2 regions of the uncultured Sphingopyxis sp. genome follow, and region 2 is predicted to be linked to the other one. Evidence: riboswitches for the same ligand, from Rfam matches in the RefSeq annotation. Region 2 holds a riboswitch; the other holds the start of a gene.
The links. Region 2 has a riboswitch for cobalamin ahead of QZL87_RS18895 (TonB-dependent receptor). Riboswitches for the same ligand answer to the same signal wherever they lie in the genome.
Positions count from the first base shown of each region.

Region 1: it holds a riboswitch for cobalamin, as region 2 does, so the genes downstream of both, QZL87_RS04650 (TonB-dependent receptor) here and QZL87_RS18895 (TonB-dependent receptor) in region 2, are expected to answer to the same signal.

Region 1 covers NZ_LT598653.1:1,064,104-1,071,374, forward strand. Annotated here, with positions in the region: gene QZL87_RS04640 (ABC transporter substrate-binding protein) at 1-327, opposite strand, end outside; gene cobO (cob(I)yrinic acid a,c-diamide adenosyltransferase) at 327-935, opposite strand; gene QZL87_RS04650 (TonB-dependent receptor) at 935-2,794, opposite strand; cobalamin riboswitch at 2,972-3,191, opposite strand; gene QZL87_RS04655 (acetyl-CoA C-acyltransferase) at 3,401-4,555, opposite strand; gene QZL87_RS04660 (acetyl-CoA acetyltransferase) at 4,557-5,786, opposite strand; gene QZL87_RS04665 (class I adenylate-forming enzyme family protein) at 5,788-7,271, opposite strand, start outside.
Region 2 covers NZ_LT598653.1:4,062,607-4,069,877, forward strand. Annotated here, with positions in the region: gene cobT (nicotinate-nucleotide--dimethylbenzimidazole phosphoribosyltransferase) at 1-879, opposite strand, end outside; gene QZL87_RS18885 (DUF1636 domain-containing protein) at 876-1,283, opposite strand; gene QZL87_RS18890 (hypothetical protein) at 1,283-1,825, opposite strand; gene QZL87_RS18895 (TonB-dependent receptor) at 1,825-3,777, opposite strand; cobalamin riboswitch at 3,921-4,105, opposite strand; gene QZL87_RS18900 (S41 family peptidase) at 4,237-5,706, opposite strand; gene QZL87_RS18905 (RlmE family RNA methyltransferase) at 5,738-6,457, opposite strand; gene QZL87_RS18910 (Ppx/GppA phosphatase family protein) at 6,454-7,271, opposite strand, start outside.

The DNA.
Region 1 (7,271 bases), 1.1 Mb from region 2:
GAGCGCCGCGCTGCGGCTCGCGGGCATGCCGACGATCAAGTCGGGTTCGATCGCCAAAATCTGCTCGGCCGAATTGCTCAGCAGCGGGATGCCGTGCGCCTTCGCCGCCTCGCCCGACATTTCGGCATCGGTGGCGTTCTTCGTCAGCCCGGCGATCTGCTTCCGGTCGGCCAGCGCGAGCACGAGCTGGTCGGCGCACAGGTTGATCGATACGATGCGCTGCGGCACCGCCGGCGCCTTCACAGGCGGGGCGGGGGAGGTTGCCCACAGCAGCCCCGCGCTACCCGCGAGCAGCACAGTCGCCGCCAAAAGGCCGCGCCGCCGCATCAGAACTCGATTCCCTTTTGCGCCTTCACATTCTGCTCGCGGAACGGATGCTTCACCTGCGCCATCTCGGTGACCAGATCGGCGGCGTCGATCAGCGGCTGCGGCGCGTTGCGCCCGGTGACGATCACATGCGTCATATGCGGCTTCGCGGCCAGCGCTTCCAGCACCTCGCCCACCGGCAGATAATCGTAGCGCAGCACGATATTGAGCTCGTCGGCGATCACCATCGCATAGGCGGGATCGGCGATCATCCGCTTCACCTCGTCCCACGCCGCGCGCGCGACCGCGATGTCGCGCGTCCGGTCCTGCGTATCCCAGGTAAAGCCTTCGCCCATCGGCTTGAATTCGATCAGGTCGGGGAAGCGGTCGAACACGGCTTTCTCGCCGGTCGTCATCGCGCCCTTCACGAACTGGATCACGCCGACCTTCATCCCGTGCCCGATCGCGCGCACCGCCATGCCGAGCGCCGCCGAAGTCTTGCCCTTGCCGGGACCGGTGTGGACGATGACGAGCCCCTTTTCGACCGTCTTCGCCGCGACCTTCTTCGCCTGCGCCGCCTGGATCTTCTTCATCTTCGCCGTGTGCTCGGCGTCGCTCCGCGCCTTCATCAGAAGCGCGCCCGAACGCCGCCATAGGCCGCGCGGCCATAGGTGCCGTAATTGAAGGCCGTCGCATAATCGGCGTCGAACAGATTGTCGACGCGGCCGGTAATCTCGAAATTCGGCCCCACCGGGAAGGACGCGCGGATCCCGGCGAGCGCATAGCCGTCGAGCGGTACGTTATTGGCAAAATCGTCGAAACTGTCGTCGACCATCGTCAGCGTCGCACCCGTCGACAGCCCGAACGACCAGTCATAATCGGCCGACAGGCTGACCGCATGTTCGGCGCGGCGGGGCAGGCGCTTGCCGTCGAACGCGGGTCGCCCCGACCGGTCGCGCGCGTCGATATAGCTGTACGACGCGGTGACGTTCAGCGCGTCGACGGGCTTCAGCCCCAGCGTCGCCTCGACCCCCTTGGCGCGAGTGCGGTCGATATTGCCATAGGTGAAGGTCGTATTGTCGTAATTGATCTGGTCGACCGTGTTGCGCAGGAACGCGGTCAGCGAGATCAGCGCGCGGCCGTCGGCGAGGCTCTGGTCGATGCCGATGTCATAGCTTTTCGACCGCTCGGGGCGCAGCGCGGTGTTGCCGCTGGACGCGTCGTAAAGCTGATAGAGCGACGGCGCCTTGAAACCCTCGCCATAGCTCAGCCGGAAATTGGTCGCGCCTGCATTGGGCGAATAATTGGCGTTGGCGCCAAGCGTGGTCGCGCCGCCGAACTGGCTATGGTCGTCGTGGCGGACGCCGCCCGACAGCGACAGCCCGGCAAGCGGCTGGACGATCCCCAGCGCATAGACGCTGTCGATGTTCGCACGCTGGCTGTCGGTCGATCCAAAGCCGAAGAAATCATAATCGGGGCGCTCATGCTCGTAACCGAAGATCAGCTTCGCTTGGCTGGCCGGCGTCACGACGCCCTGATATTCGAACCGCAGATTGGTGCCCGAATAACCATAATCGGGCGCCGTCCCGCGCACGAAATAATAATCGCGCTCGTTCCGCATCCACGTCACCGCCGCGCGGTTGGTGAAATTGCCGTCGAACAGACCAAGGTTCAGCCCCGCATAGCCGACATATTGGTCGAGCTTGGCGACGTCGGCGCTGTCGGCGGGGGCGCCGAAAAAGCTGTCATAATCGAGGTCGGCGTTGATATAATAACCGCGCAGGTCGAGGCTCAGCGCGTCGCCGAGCGCGACCTTCAGCCGCGCGTTGCCGGCGAAATTCTTGTATCCGTCCTTCTCGGTGCCGACCGCCGCCGACGAAATGCCGTCGGTGCGGAAATAAGCGCCGCCGATCCTGCCCGAAATCGCCCCGGTGGTGCCCGACACGTCGGCCTTGGCATTCAAACTATCGCTATAGCCATATTCGGCCGAGGCGTCGGCCGCGAAGCCGTCGGCGGGCGTCGCGGTCATCAGGCTGACGATGCCGCCGATCGCCTGGCTGCCGTGGACGACCGAGTTCGATCCGCGCAGCACCTCGATCCGGTCGATATTGCCGGTCAGCAGATGGCCGAAATCATATCCGTCGCCGATGCCGCTCGGATCGTTGACCTTCACCCCGTCGATCAGAACCAAGGTTTGCGTCGTTTCGGCCCCGCGCAGCGATATGCTCGCTACCGATCCGGTGCTGCCCGACCGGCTGAAGCGCACGCCGGGCGTGGTCGCGAGCAAGTCGACGACATCGGCCGATCGACGCCGCTCGATCGTCTCGGCGTCGAGGATCGTGATCGCTTGCCCGACCTCGTCGCGCGGCTGTTCGATCCCCGATGCTGTGACGACGATGTCGTCGCCGCGCTCGCTGTCGGCGGTCTCTGCAAAAACCGGCGTTGCGGTAGCCAAGGCGATCAGGGAAATGCTTGCAAACTTCAACATGGGAAGGCCCCCGTACGCCGGCAACGAAGGCGGAGCCTGCCGATGCGCGGGCGCGACCGGCCGATGCCGGCGTCGCAAGTGGCGTCATGGCCTGCGACTTCGGCACCGAGGCGGCTCCAGCCGCCTGGTCGTCGCTCGACGGAAACCTCCGTGCCGCGGCCTTTCCCTGGGCCATGGCATTGAGCGACCCACGCCGGCAGGTCTCCTGGCTCGCGGGTCAGGGCTTGATGCACGCCTTCCCAGGGTGGCCCCAGTGGCTGTCCGGACGCGAATCCGGACGGTGCATCGCGCTCGCCGCTTACAGTTGCAGGGACAGCCTCGGTTTCGGTGCGCCGTCCGGCGCGCCTACCGCGTTCCCTATTAAGCCCTCTCGGGCACCGGCGCGATCATGCGCGGGGCAAGCCCCGCACGCGCCGCCCATAGCGGAATGGCGGTTTTTGGCAATCGGCTTTTGCAAACGCCAATCCTCCCTGTCGCGTAGCGATGGGGAGGGGGGACCGTTCGCGAAGCGAATGGTGGAGGGGCGGCCACGGTTGCGGCAACGCCCCTCCGTCAGCCCTTCGGGCTGCCACCTCCCCATGGCTTCGCCACAGGGAGGAACTGGTCTTAAATCACTCGCTCGACCACCATCGCCGCGCCAACCCCCATCGCGCCGGTCAGCACGACTAGCCCATAGCGCCCGCCACACACATCGAGCGCGTCGAGCAGGGTCGAGGTCAGGATCGCCCCGCTCGCGCCCATCGGGTGGCCCTTGGCAAGATGCCCGCCCGACACATTGACCCGCGCCGGATCGGCATCGCGGTCGCGGTAGAATTTGGCGATGGTGACCGCGAAGGCCTCCATGAACTCGATCCGGTCCATGTCGCCGAGCGTCAGCCCGGCGCGCGCCAGCACCTTGTCCATCGCGGCGAACCCCGCGGTCAGCGACGCCGCCGGATCGCCGCCGCTTTCGGCAAAGGCGACGACGCGCGCGCGCGGCGCGATGCCGAGCCCGTGGCCTCCGACGAGCGCCAGCCCCGCGCCGTCGCAGATCGGCGGTGCGTGCGCGATGCTGTGCAGCGGTTCGAAGGTCGCGCCTTCGAGCGCGCCGGCATATTGCACCTGCAATTCACCGAAAGCCGCCGGCGCGGCGGCGAGCGATTCCGCGCTCGTCTGCGGCCGGATACATTCCTCGCCGTCGAGCGATCCGGTCGCGATGCGCGATTTCTGAAGCGCCGCGTCGCTTTCGGCCGCGCCCGCCTTCTGCTGCGAGGCGAGGGCGACGGCGTCGAGTTCGGGGCGCGTGATCCCCTCGGCGTGCGCGAGCCGGTCCGCCGCCAGCACCGGCGGCACGAAGCGCGCGCGTGGCGGCAATTCGTCGTTGGTGTAATATCCGGCGCGATCGCCGAGGAAGGGCGCGCTGCTCATCGACTCGACCCCGCCCGCTAGCGCCACCGCGATCTCGCCGCTCGCGACCTTCGCCACCGCCTGGCCGATCGCCGACAGCCCCGAGGCGCAATAATTGTTAAGGCTGTGCGCCGCAGTCGTATCGGGGAGCCCGGCGTGGAGCTTCGACACCAGCGCGATATGCCCGCCCTGCGCGCCGCTCTGCGTCACGCAGCCGAGGATCAGTGCATCGGGCACGATCTCGCCGCATCGCGCCGCGAGCGCCGCGGCCTGCTGGCGCACCAATTCCTGCGGGCTGAGGCGCGCGAGCCCCCCGTCCTCGCGCGCCTTGCCGCGTGGCGTCCGGACCGCGTCGTAGAGATAGACGTCGGTCAAATCAGGTGCCGACGACGAAGCTGACCGCCGTCGTAGCACTGCCGCCGACGTTGAAGGTCGCGAAGTTGCGCGCGCCCTCGACCTGATAGTCGCCCGCGTTTCCGGTGACTTGCCGCCAGCTGTCGAGCAGCATCCGCACCCCGGTGGCACCGACCGGATGCCCGAGGCCGATCAGCCCGCCCGACGGATTGACCGGAAACTTCCCGCCCAGCGCAATCGTCCCGTCCTCGACCGCGCGCCAGCTTTCGCCCGGCTTGGTGATCCCGAAATGGTCGATCGCCATATATTCGGTGATCGAAAAACAATCATGCACCTCGACCCCGTCGCACGCATAGATGTCGGGCATCTCGGCGCGCCGCAGCGCGTCCATCATCGCCTTGCGGACGCTCGGGAAGACATAGTCGCCGCCGCGGCTGTCCGCGACCTTGGTCGAATAGAGGAGGGGAGCGGTGGCGTGGCCCCAGCCTTTGATGCGCGGGATGCTGTCGACCGAAATCTCGCGGCGTTTCGCATAGGCTTCGGCAACCTCGCGCGAGGCGAGGAAGATCGCGGCGGCGCCATCTGTGACCTGGCCGCAATCGGATTTGCGCAGACTGCCCTCTATCGGTGGATTGACCTCGTCATTCTCGCCGAGATGCTCGTCGGTGATCGCCCAGCTGCGCGTCTGCGAATACGGGTTTTTCTTGGCATTCGCGAAATTATTCGCCGAAATCCCGCGCAGATGCGCGCGGTCGAGCCCGAAGCGCTCCTCATATTCCTCGGCGACCCGCGCGAACATATAGGGCCAGAGGTAACGCGCCTCCTGCGCCTCGCGCCCTGCCCACGCCGCGGCGCCGAGATATTCGGCGGCACGCTGGCCGGGGACGTTGCGCATCAGCTCGATGCCGAGCACGAGCGCGAGACCATAGCGTTCGGCCTCGATCTCGGCGGCGGCGGCGAGGATCGCGATGCTGCCCGATGCGCAGGCCGCCTCGTGGCGTGACGCCGGAATGCCTGCGAGGTCGGGGTGAACATGGCCGAAAAAGCCGCCGAGCTGGCCTTGTCCCGCGAACAGCTCGCCGACGAAATTGCCGACATGCGCCGTCTCGACTTCCTTGGGTTCGATACCCGTTGCGACGAAAGCCGCTTCGGCGACATCGCGGAATAGCTCGAACAGCCCGCCGCCCTCGCGGTCCAGGTTGCGCGAAAAGTCGGTCTGCGCGCCGCCGAGAATGAAGACGTCTTTCGCCATATCAGGCTTCCTTTTGCAAAGTCGCGAGTGCCATTTCGCGCACTTCACTGCGCATCACCTTGTTCGTGACGTTGCGCGGCAGCGCGTCGAAGCGGAACAGGCGTTCGGGCAGTTTGAACACGGCGAGATCCTTGTCGCGGAGATAGTCGGCGACGTCGCTCAGCCCGACATCGTCCGGCCCACGCGGCACATAGGCTAGGCCGATGCGCTCGCCCATTCGCTCGCACGGTAGCGAAAAGACGCATGCCTCCGCCAGCAGCGGATGGCCGCCCAGCAACTGGTCGATCTCCTCGGGCGAGATATTGACCCCGCCGCGGATGATCAGGTCTTTGCAGCGTCCGACGAAGCGGTAGAAGTCGCCGCCCTCTGCGATCTCGAACAGGTCGCCGGTGCGGAACCAGCCATCGTCGGTGAAGGCCTCGGCAGTCCGTTCGGGGGCGTTGTGATAGCCCTCGAACAGCGTCGGACCACGGATTTGCAACTCACCCGATACACCGTCTTCCTCGATCGGATCACCGCCGCCGGGGGGAACGAGCCGGCTTTCGATGTTGGGCGCGGCGCCTTCGCCATAGGGGCGTTGGTACGTGCCACGGCGCGGGAACAGGCTCGCGCGCTTGTCGGGGTCGGGCATGTCGCCTTCGCCGGTGATGAAGCTCATCCCCTCGTTCGATCCGAAAACGTTGACGATGATGATGCCGAGCTTTTCCTGAAAACCGCGCACCATCGCGGGCGCGAGCGGCGCCGAGCCCGAGGCGATGACGCGCAGACTGGAGAGGTCGACAGAGGCGAGCGAAGCCTCATTCTGCAGCAGCATGTTGAGCACCGCGGGCGGCGCGATCGTCAGGCTCGGCCGCTCGGTCGCGATCTGCTTCAAATAGACGCCGGGGTCGAAGGGGTGGTGCAGCACCATCGTGCCCGCGCTGGTCAGCCAGCACATGGTGATGCCGCCGATGCTCGCCATGTTGATCAGCGGGAAAGGGTTGAGGAGGACGTCGCCCGGCCCGACCTTCATCGCCTCATACCCCGCGCCCGCGACCGCGATCCAGTGGTTGTGGCTGCGCGGCACGCCCTTGGGGACGCCGGTGGTGCCCGAGGTCCAGCAGATGGTGAAGATATCGTCGGCATCGACCGGGTTCGCCGCGACATGCGCGGCGAGGACTTCGGCGTCGCCCCCAGCGGTCGAGAGGTCGAGCGCGCCCGCAGGGACGCCGGGCCCGAAGGTCATCAGCGCGATGCCGTCCAGCAGCGGCGCCGCAACGCCGACATGCTCGCAGCCCTTCACCTGCGTCGCGCAGACGAAGGCCTTGGGCTCGACGATGGCGAGCATGTCTTTCAGCTCATGGCTGCGATATTGCACCGCCGCCGGGCTGACGATCGCGCCGATCTTCGCGGCGGCGAAATAGAGCGCGACGAATTCGCTGATGTTCGGAAGCTGGACGAACAGCACATCGTCCTTGCCGATCCCGGCGACGACCAGCGCGCTCG
Region 2 (7,271 bases):
GAGCCCGAGCAGCGCGAGCAGCCTCCGATGCCCCGGCTCGGCCGAGCAATGGCCCGCAATGCAATGGTCCACGATCGCCGGATTCTCCGCCGCCAGCGGCGCGATCGCCGCGGTGCAGATAAAGCCGTCGAGCAGCACCGGAACGCGCAGCTGGCGCGCGCGCAGGATCGCGCCTGCGAGCGCGGCGATCTCGCGCCCGCCGACGCGGCGCAGCGTCTCGAATGCCGTTCGCGGCGCGTCGCAGTGAAAGGCGAGTGCTTGCTCGATCACCGCGATCTTGCGCGCGACACCGTGCCCGTCGACCCCTGTGCCCGGCCCGGTCCATTCCGCCACGCTCCCTGCGAAGCTGCGCGCGCAGAGCGCGGCGGCGGCGGTCGAATTGCCGATCCCCATCTCGCCGAGTACGAGCAGGTCGAGACCGGCCTCGACCACCGCCGCGCCGCGGTTCAGCGCGTCGAGGCATTCGGCCGCGCTCATCGCCGCATCGACGGTGAAATCGGCGGTCGGCCGGTCGAGGTCGAGCGCGACGATGGCGAGTTCGAGCCCCGCCGCCTCCGACAAGGCGTTGATCGCTGCGCCGCCGCGCGCGAAATTGGCGACCATCTGCGCGGTGACCCCCGGCGGAAAGGCGCTGACGCCGTGGACGGCGACGCCGTGATTGCCCGCGAAGATCGCCGCCCGCGCCCGCGCGATCCGCGGCCGTGCGCGGCCCTGCCAGCCCGCAAAGAAGATCGCGATTTCCTCGAGCCGGCCGAGCGATCCCGCCGGCTTGGTGAGCTCCGCCTGCCGCATCCGCGCGTCAGCGGCGGCACCGGCGTCGGGTTCGCGAAGATCGGCGAGCGTCGTTTCAAAGGCGGCGATCGAAGCAAAGCTGGTCATTCGGCGATAAATCCCGGCGGGGGGACGCGCGCGATGAAATGGCCTTTGACCCCCTCGGGCCACAGCGCATAGGCGACGCGGCCATGCTCGCTCGCGGCATGGAGGACCGCATAGTCGAGGATCGCGCGCGCCGACGCCTCGTCGGCGCGAAAGCGGCCGAGCACATAGCCGATCTTGTCCGGCGCGCGCAGATGGACGGTGCAATGATCCTGGCACGCGAAGAGGCACGCCATCTCCTGCACCGCGATTCCGGCATAGCGCGGCTCGGCATCCTTGAGCTGCTTCAGCGCGGCGACGAGCCGCGCGCCGCCGCGCGCGCCTTCGGCGTCGCTCTGCGCCTCGCGGCTGTGGCGGCAGCTGTTGCACACCACCACCGCGGGCCCCGGGTCGACGCGCGTCAGCATCAGGCGGTCGCCGCTTGCGGCGGCGCCGGAACGCCTGCCGCGACGAGCGCGCGATAGAGCGCGTAAAGCCCGATCAGGATCGCGGCGTTCCGCACGAATTGCTCGGCGAGGAGGTCGGGCGCCATCACCGAATGCAGCCCGCCGAGGATAAGCGCCCAGCCGAGGATGATCGCCTTGAACGCGGTGAAGCCCGCCGCATAGACGAGGCTCAGCCGCGCCGCGACCGACCGGTATTGGAGCGCGCCGAGCGCGGCATAGCTCGCCAGCGCCGATCCGAGCGCCGCGGTGCCGAGCCCCGCCGCCCAGCCGAGCGTGCTGCCGTCGCTCGGGTAGCCGAGCAGCACAAAGCCGACGAGCTGGCTCGCCGCCCACGCGAGCAGCATCAGCGCGAGCCCGTCGCGGCGGCGCATATGCACCGCCGCGAGCGCCGCGAGCGACGGGAAGGGCGTCGCGCAGCCGAGTGCGAGCGTCGTTGCCGTGCTTGCCGCCGTCAGCAGCGCCACCCAGAGCGCCGAGGGGTTGCGGCCGGACAGCGCCGCCATCAGAAACGCCCCCTGATGCCGGCATAGATGCTGCGGCCGAGCGAGCCGTAGCGATAGGCCGTCATATACTCCTCGTCGAAGACATTCTCGGCGCGCGCGAACAGCTTCACCGCATCTGACAGCGCAACTTCGGCGCGCAGATCGACGAGCGTATAGCCGCCCAGCCGCTGGGCGTTGCTCGCATTGTCATAGCTCTTGCCCGACCAGCGCACCGCCGCGCCGAGTTCGAGCCCGAAGCCGAAGGCATAGCTCGCCGACGCATTGGCGGCGTTGCGCGGACGGCGCGGCAGCCAGTTACCGAAATTGGCGCTGCCTTCGGAGCGGTCCTCGGCGACGATCCAGCTATAATTGCCATCGAGCGTCAGCCCGCCGAGCGTCAGCGCGGCGGCGGCTTCGACGCCATGCGTCTCGCTGCGCGCGACGTTGAGATAATAGCCGAAACGCGGGACCGGCGGGTTGCTGCCGAGGACGGTGCAGAGCGGATCGTCGGGATCGGTGCAGCTGTTGAAGATGATCTGATTCTTCGTCGTGCGGTCGAACCAGGTCGCGCCGACGACCAGCTTGTCGCCGAACAGATGCTGCTCGATCCCCGCTTCCCAGCCATGCGCTTCCTCGGGATCGAGCCCGACATTCCCATATTCGCTGAACAGCTGGTAGAGGCCGGGCGCCTTGAACCCCTCGCCATAGCTCGCGCGGAGCACGGTGCCGGAGGGCAGCCGCCACACGCCGCCCGCGGCGAACAAGGTCTGCCCGCCATAGCGATCATGATCGTCGTAACGGACGCCGCCGTTCAGCGTCAGCCCCTCGACCGGTTCGACGCTCAGCTGGCCGTAAACGCTGGTGATCTCCGCCTTGCCGCGCACGAAATCGGGAAGCGGGGTGGCGAGCGACGCCGAAGGGGAGCGGCTGCGGAAGTTCGAGCGTTCATTCTCGACCCCGAAGATCGCGGTGATCCGGTCGCTGACGTCGAAGCTGCCCTGATATTCCCAGCGCTTGTTCTCGCCATCGGCCTCGAAGCTCTGCGGCCGTTCGCGGTCGGGGTTGAAATTGTCGCGGTTGGTGTCGGTATAGGCGTAGGCGATGCGATTGCGGAACCGCCCGCCCGCGAGGGCGAAATTCAGCCCCGCATAGCCGACGAACTCCTTGTTCAGCCCAACATCGTTGCTGTCGGTGTTGAAGCCGTCGAACTCGACCCGGCCGCTCGAATAAGTGCCGCGCACCTCGGCGCTGACATTGTCGGCGAGCGCCAGCTCGGCGCGGCCCGAGACGTTGGTGTTGCGATAGCCGTCGCGCTCGACCCCGCCGAACGCCTTGGCGTGCGACGAAATGCCGTCGGTGGTGAAGCGTTGGCCGCCGAGGCGCCAGCTCAGCGGGCCGGTGCGGCCGCCGATCGCGGCGCGCGCGCTCACCGTCTGGCGCGATCCCGCTTCGAGATCGAAGCTGCCTTCGAGCGGCTTTTCGGGCGATGCGGTGACGATGTTGATCACGCCGCCGATCGCCTGGCTTCCCCACAGGATCGACTGCGGCCCGCGCAGCACCTCGATCCGGTCGATGTCGCCGGCGAGCAGATTGGCGAAGTTGAAGCCGCCGCCGGTCGACGACGGATCGTTGAGCTTGACCCCGTCGATCACCGTCACCGTGTGCTCGGATTCGGCGCCGCGGATGCGCAGCGAGGTCGAGGTGCCGTAACCGCCGTTGCGCGACACGCTGATCCCCGGGGTGCGGAGCAGCAATTCGGTGACGCCGATATCCTGCGCGCGGTCGATCGCCGCCTTGTCGAGCACCGCGACCGACGACGGAATCTCGTCCAGCGTCAGCGGCGCGCGCGTCGCGGTGACGATGATGCTGTCGGCATCGGCGGCGACGGCGTGCGCGGCTTCATCGGCGAAGGCGGTGGAGGAAGCCGCGACGGCGGCGAGACAGATCGAACTTCGGAAAATCGCTTTGAACATTGGACAAACCCATCGACAATGCCGCCCAGGCGCGCGGCCGATCGGTCGTCCTTCGGGGACGCACGACATCGCCCGCGCACCTGCGCAGCCAGCTTTGTCGTCATGCGGGTTCACCCCCGTCCGCCCGGCACACCCTGTCCGCGCGAAAGACGACGGCGACGGGCAGGTCTCCTGGCTTGCGGGTCAGCGCCGGTCGGCCGCCTTCTCGGGACCGGGGTCCCAATGGCATGTGGCCGATGGCTCGCCGCGTACAGTTGCAGGGGCAGCCGGGGTTTTCCCGTTCCCTCTTCGTCTCCGTTACCGGAGAACCTGTCGCTTGCCGCGGCCGATAGCCCGGTTCGGGGGCGGCGGTCAATCACCGTCTGGAGCGTGTTTTTCGTCGCCCCCGCGAAGGCGGGGGCCGCTATCGGCCTTGCGTAAGGTTGCCAGCGGCCCCCGCCTTCGCGGGGGCGACGATCTTTAAAACAGCCCCGGCAATTCGCGCTGCGCCGCGCTGGGCCGCTCGGGAACCAGCATCGCGGGCGGGGCCGCCACGGCGAAACGGCGCTCGCGCGACGCCGTGCGGACATTCGCGTCGGCGATCCGCGTCGTGCAGGCGTTGCCGGCGAGGAAGTCGATCGCGGCGCGGATCGACGCCTCGCGCGGGTCGCCCAGCGGGAAGGCCAGATCGTCGTTCGCGGCGCAGCTGTTCGCGATCTTCGGCGCCAGCCCGTCATAATAGTCGCTCTGGCCGTCTGCATTGCCGGTGGCGAAGGCGACGACGCGCATCCGGTCGTCGCATTCGCGCTTGTCGCGCGCGATCTGACCGACCGGCTTGCCATAGGTGTTGCTGCCGACGAGCGTCATATTGGTGCCGAGATAAGGCAACATCGAATTGATCACCAGTTCGCTCGCCGAAGCGGTCGATCCGGTGCCGATGAAGGCGATGCGTGTCGGCGCGATCGATTCGGGGCGCGCGGGCGACGGAAAATAATGTTGATCATTCTCGACCGATTTCTCGGCGCGGAAGCGGGTCTGCGAGAAGATCTCGCTCGAATTGCGATTGCGGCCGAGCAGGTCGCCCATCAGATTCGCCGTCGCCACGAGGCCGCCGCCATTATAGCGGAAATCGATGATGATGTCGGTGACGCCCTGCGCGCGGAAATCGGCGAAGGCGGCGGTGAGCTGGTTGTCGGCCGGCTCGATGAAGCTGCGCAGGTTCAGATAGCCATAGCGGCGCCCGCCCTCGCTGATGATCTTGGCGCCATAGCGGTCCGAAACGGGGTCGAGCGCATAATCGGCCTTGGTGACGGTGACCTCGCGCGTGCCCGCCGCGTCGGTGATGCGCAGCACGCGGCTCACCCCCGGGTCGTTCGGGCCGAGCGCATCGGTCAGCCCCTGTCTCCCCTCGGCCGCGACGATGCTCGCGACGGTGCGCACATTGCCGCTGTTGGTGCCGATCCCGACGATCGCGGTGCCGCGGTCGATCCCCGCGGCCAAGGCCGGCGTGCCTTCATAGGCTTCGGCAATCACGATGCGCTGGTTCGCGGCGTCATAGGCTAAGAGTATGCCGAAACCCGCATTCGATCCTCTGGAAATGAAGGCGTTCTCCTCGGCGATCGAGGTGATGTAGGTGAAACCCCGGTCCTTGTTCAGGTCGAAGGCAGGTTTGACCAGCGCGTCGATATAGGTTTGGACGTCGCCATAGTCGCCGGGGTTGACGCCGCTCGCGACGTCGCCCGGGAACAGATACCATTCATCGATCTCCGCCTTGGCAAAGGCCTGGCGCGAGGCGAGCGCGCAGGTGGGCGTCGGGGTCGGCGTGGGGCTCGGCGTCGGGGTGACCGTGACCGGGCCGCTGCCCATCGTTCCGCCGTCGCCGCCGCCGCACGACGCCAGCATCAAAGCCGCGAGCGTTAGCGCCGCTACCGGCCGCCTCGACTTGCCCATCAATATTCTCCCCGGTTCGACCCATCGACCTTTATTCGGCGTCCGCCTCGCCCCCATCCTGACGGCCCTTGAACCCTTGCGCGATAACATAGAGTTCGGGCGATCCCTTGCGGCTGGCGGGCGGCTTGGCGTGCTTTACGGTTGAAAAATATCGCTTTAGTAAAGTCAGCAATTCGCGATCGGCGCCGCCCGCGAACACTTTCGCGACGAACGTCCCGCCGGGGAGCAGATTCTGCACGGCGAAATCTGCGGCGGTTTCGGCGAGCCCGATCGTGCGCAGATGGTCGGTCTGCGGATGGCCGACGGTGTTCGCCGCCATGTCCGAAATGACGAGGTCGGGGGCGCTGCCCAGCGCCTCGATCAAGGCGTCGGGCGCGGCATCGTCCATGAAATCCATCTCGAGGATTTCGACGCCTTCGATCGGTTCGCAGTGGAGCAGGTCGATCCCGGCGACACGCGCGCGCGGGTTCGTCTTGCGCACGACCTGCGACCAGCCGCCCGGCGTGATGCCGAGGTCGACGACCGCGCGGGCCTTCTTGAGGAAACCGAATTTGTCGTCGAGCTCGATCAGCTTGTAGGCGGCGCGCGAACGATAGCCTTCGGCCTGCGCGCGGCGGACATAGGGATCGTTCAACTGGCGTTGCAGCCAGCGCGTCGAGGAGGTGCTGCGCCGCTTCGCGGTCTTCACGCGCACATGCAGTCCGCCGCGCCCCCCCGACCCTTTGGCGCTCCCGCCCTTGCCGCCGCTCATTTGCGATACTCGCGGCGCGTGACGGGAATGTCGCGGCCCTGCATCGCCAGCGTGCGCAATATGCCCTCGCGGATGCCGCGGTCGGCGACGCCGACGCGCGCCGCGGGCCACAGGTCGATGATGCTTTCGAGGATCGCGCAGCCCGCGACGACCAGGTCGGCGCGCTCGCGGCCGATGCACGCGATCTCGGCGCGGTCGGCGATGCTCGCGTCGGCGAGGCGGCGGCTGATCTCGCGCATCGCGTCGGCGGGGACGACGAGCCCATCGACCGCGCGCCGGTCGTAACGCGGCAGGTTCAGGAAGACGCTGGCGAGCGTCGTCACCGTGCCGCTGGTGCCGAGCAGGCGCAGCGGCTGGCCGGCGAAGCGTTCGGCGCGCGCGGCGAAGGCGGCGAAGGCGTCGCGCGTCACCGCGCGCATATGGGCATAGGCGGCCTGGCGGCCCGCCAGGCTGTCGTCGGGCAGCGGCGCGTGCTCGGTCAGCGACACGACGCCCCACGGCGCGCTGATCCAGTCGTGGATGCGGACGTCATGGTCGGCGACCTCGACGTGCATCAACTCGGTCGAGCCGCCGCCGATGTCGAAGATCAGCGCCGGGCCGTCGCCGGGTTCCATCAGATTGTGGCAGCCGAGCACCGCCAGTTTCGCTTCCTCGGCGGCCGAGATGATGTCGAGCACAATGCCGGTCTCGCGGCGGACGCGCTCGGCCAGTTCCTCGCCGTTGCTCGCGCGGCGGCACGCCTCGGTCGCAACCGCGCGCGACAGCGAGACGTGGCGGCGGCGCAGCTTGTCGGCGCAGATCGCCAGCGCCGCGA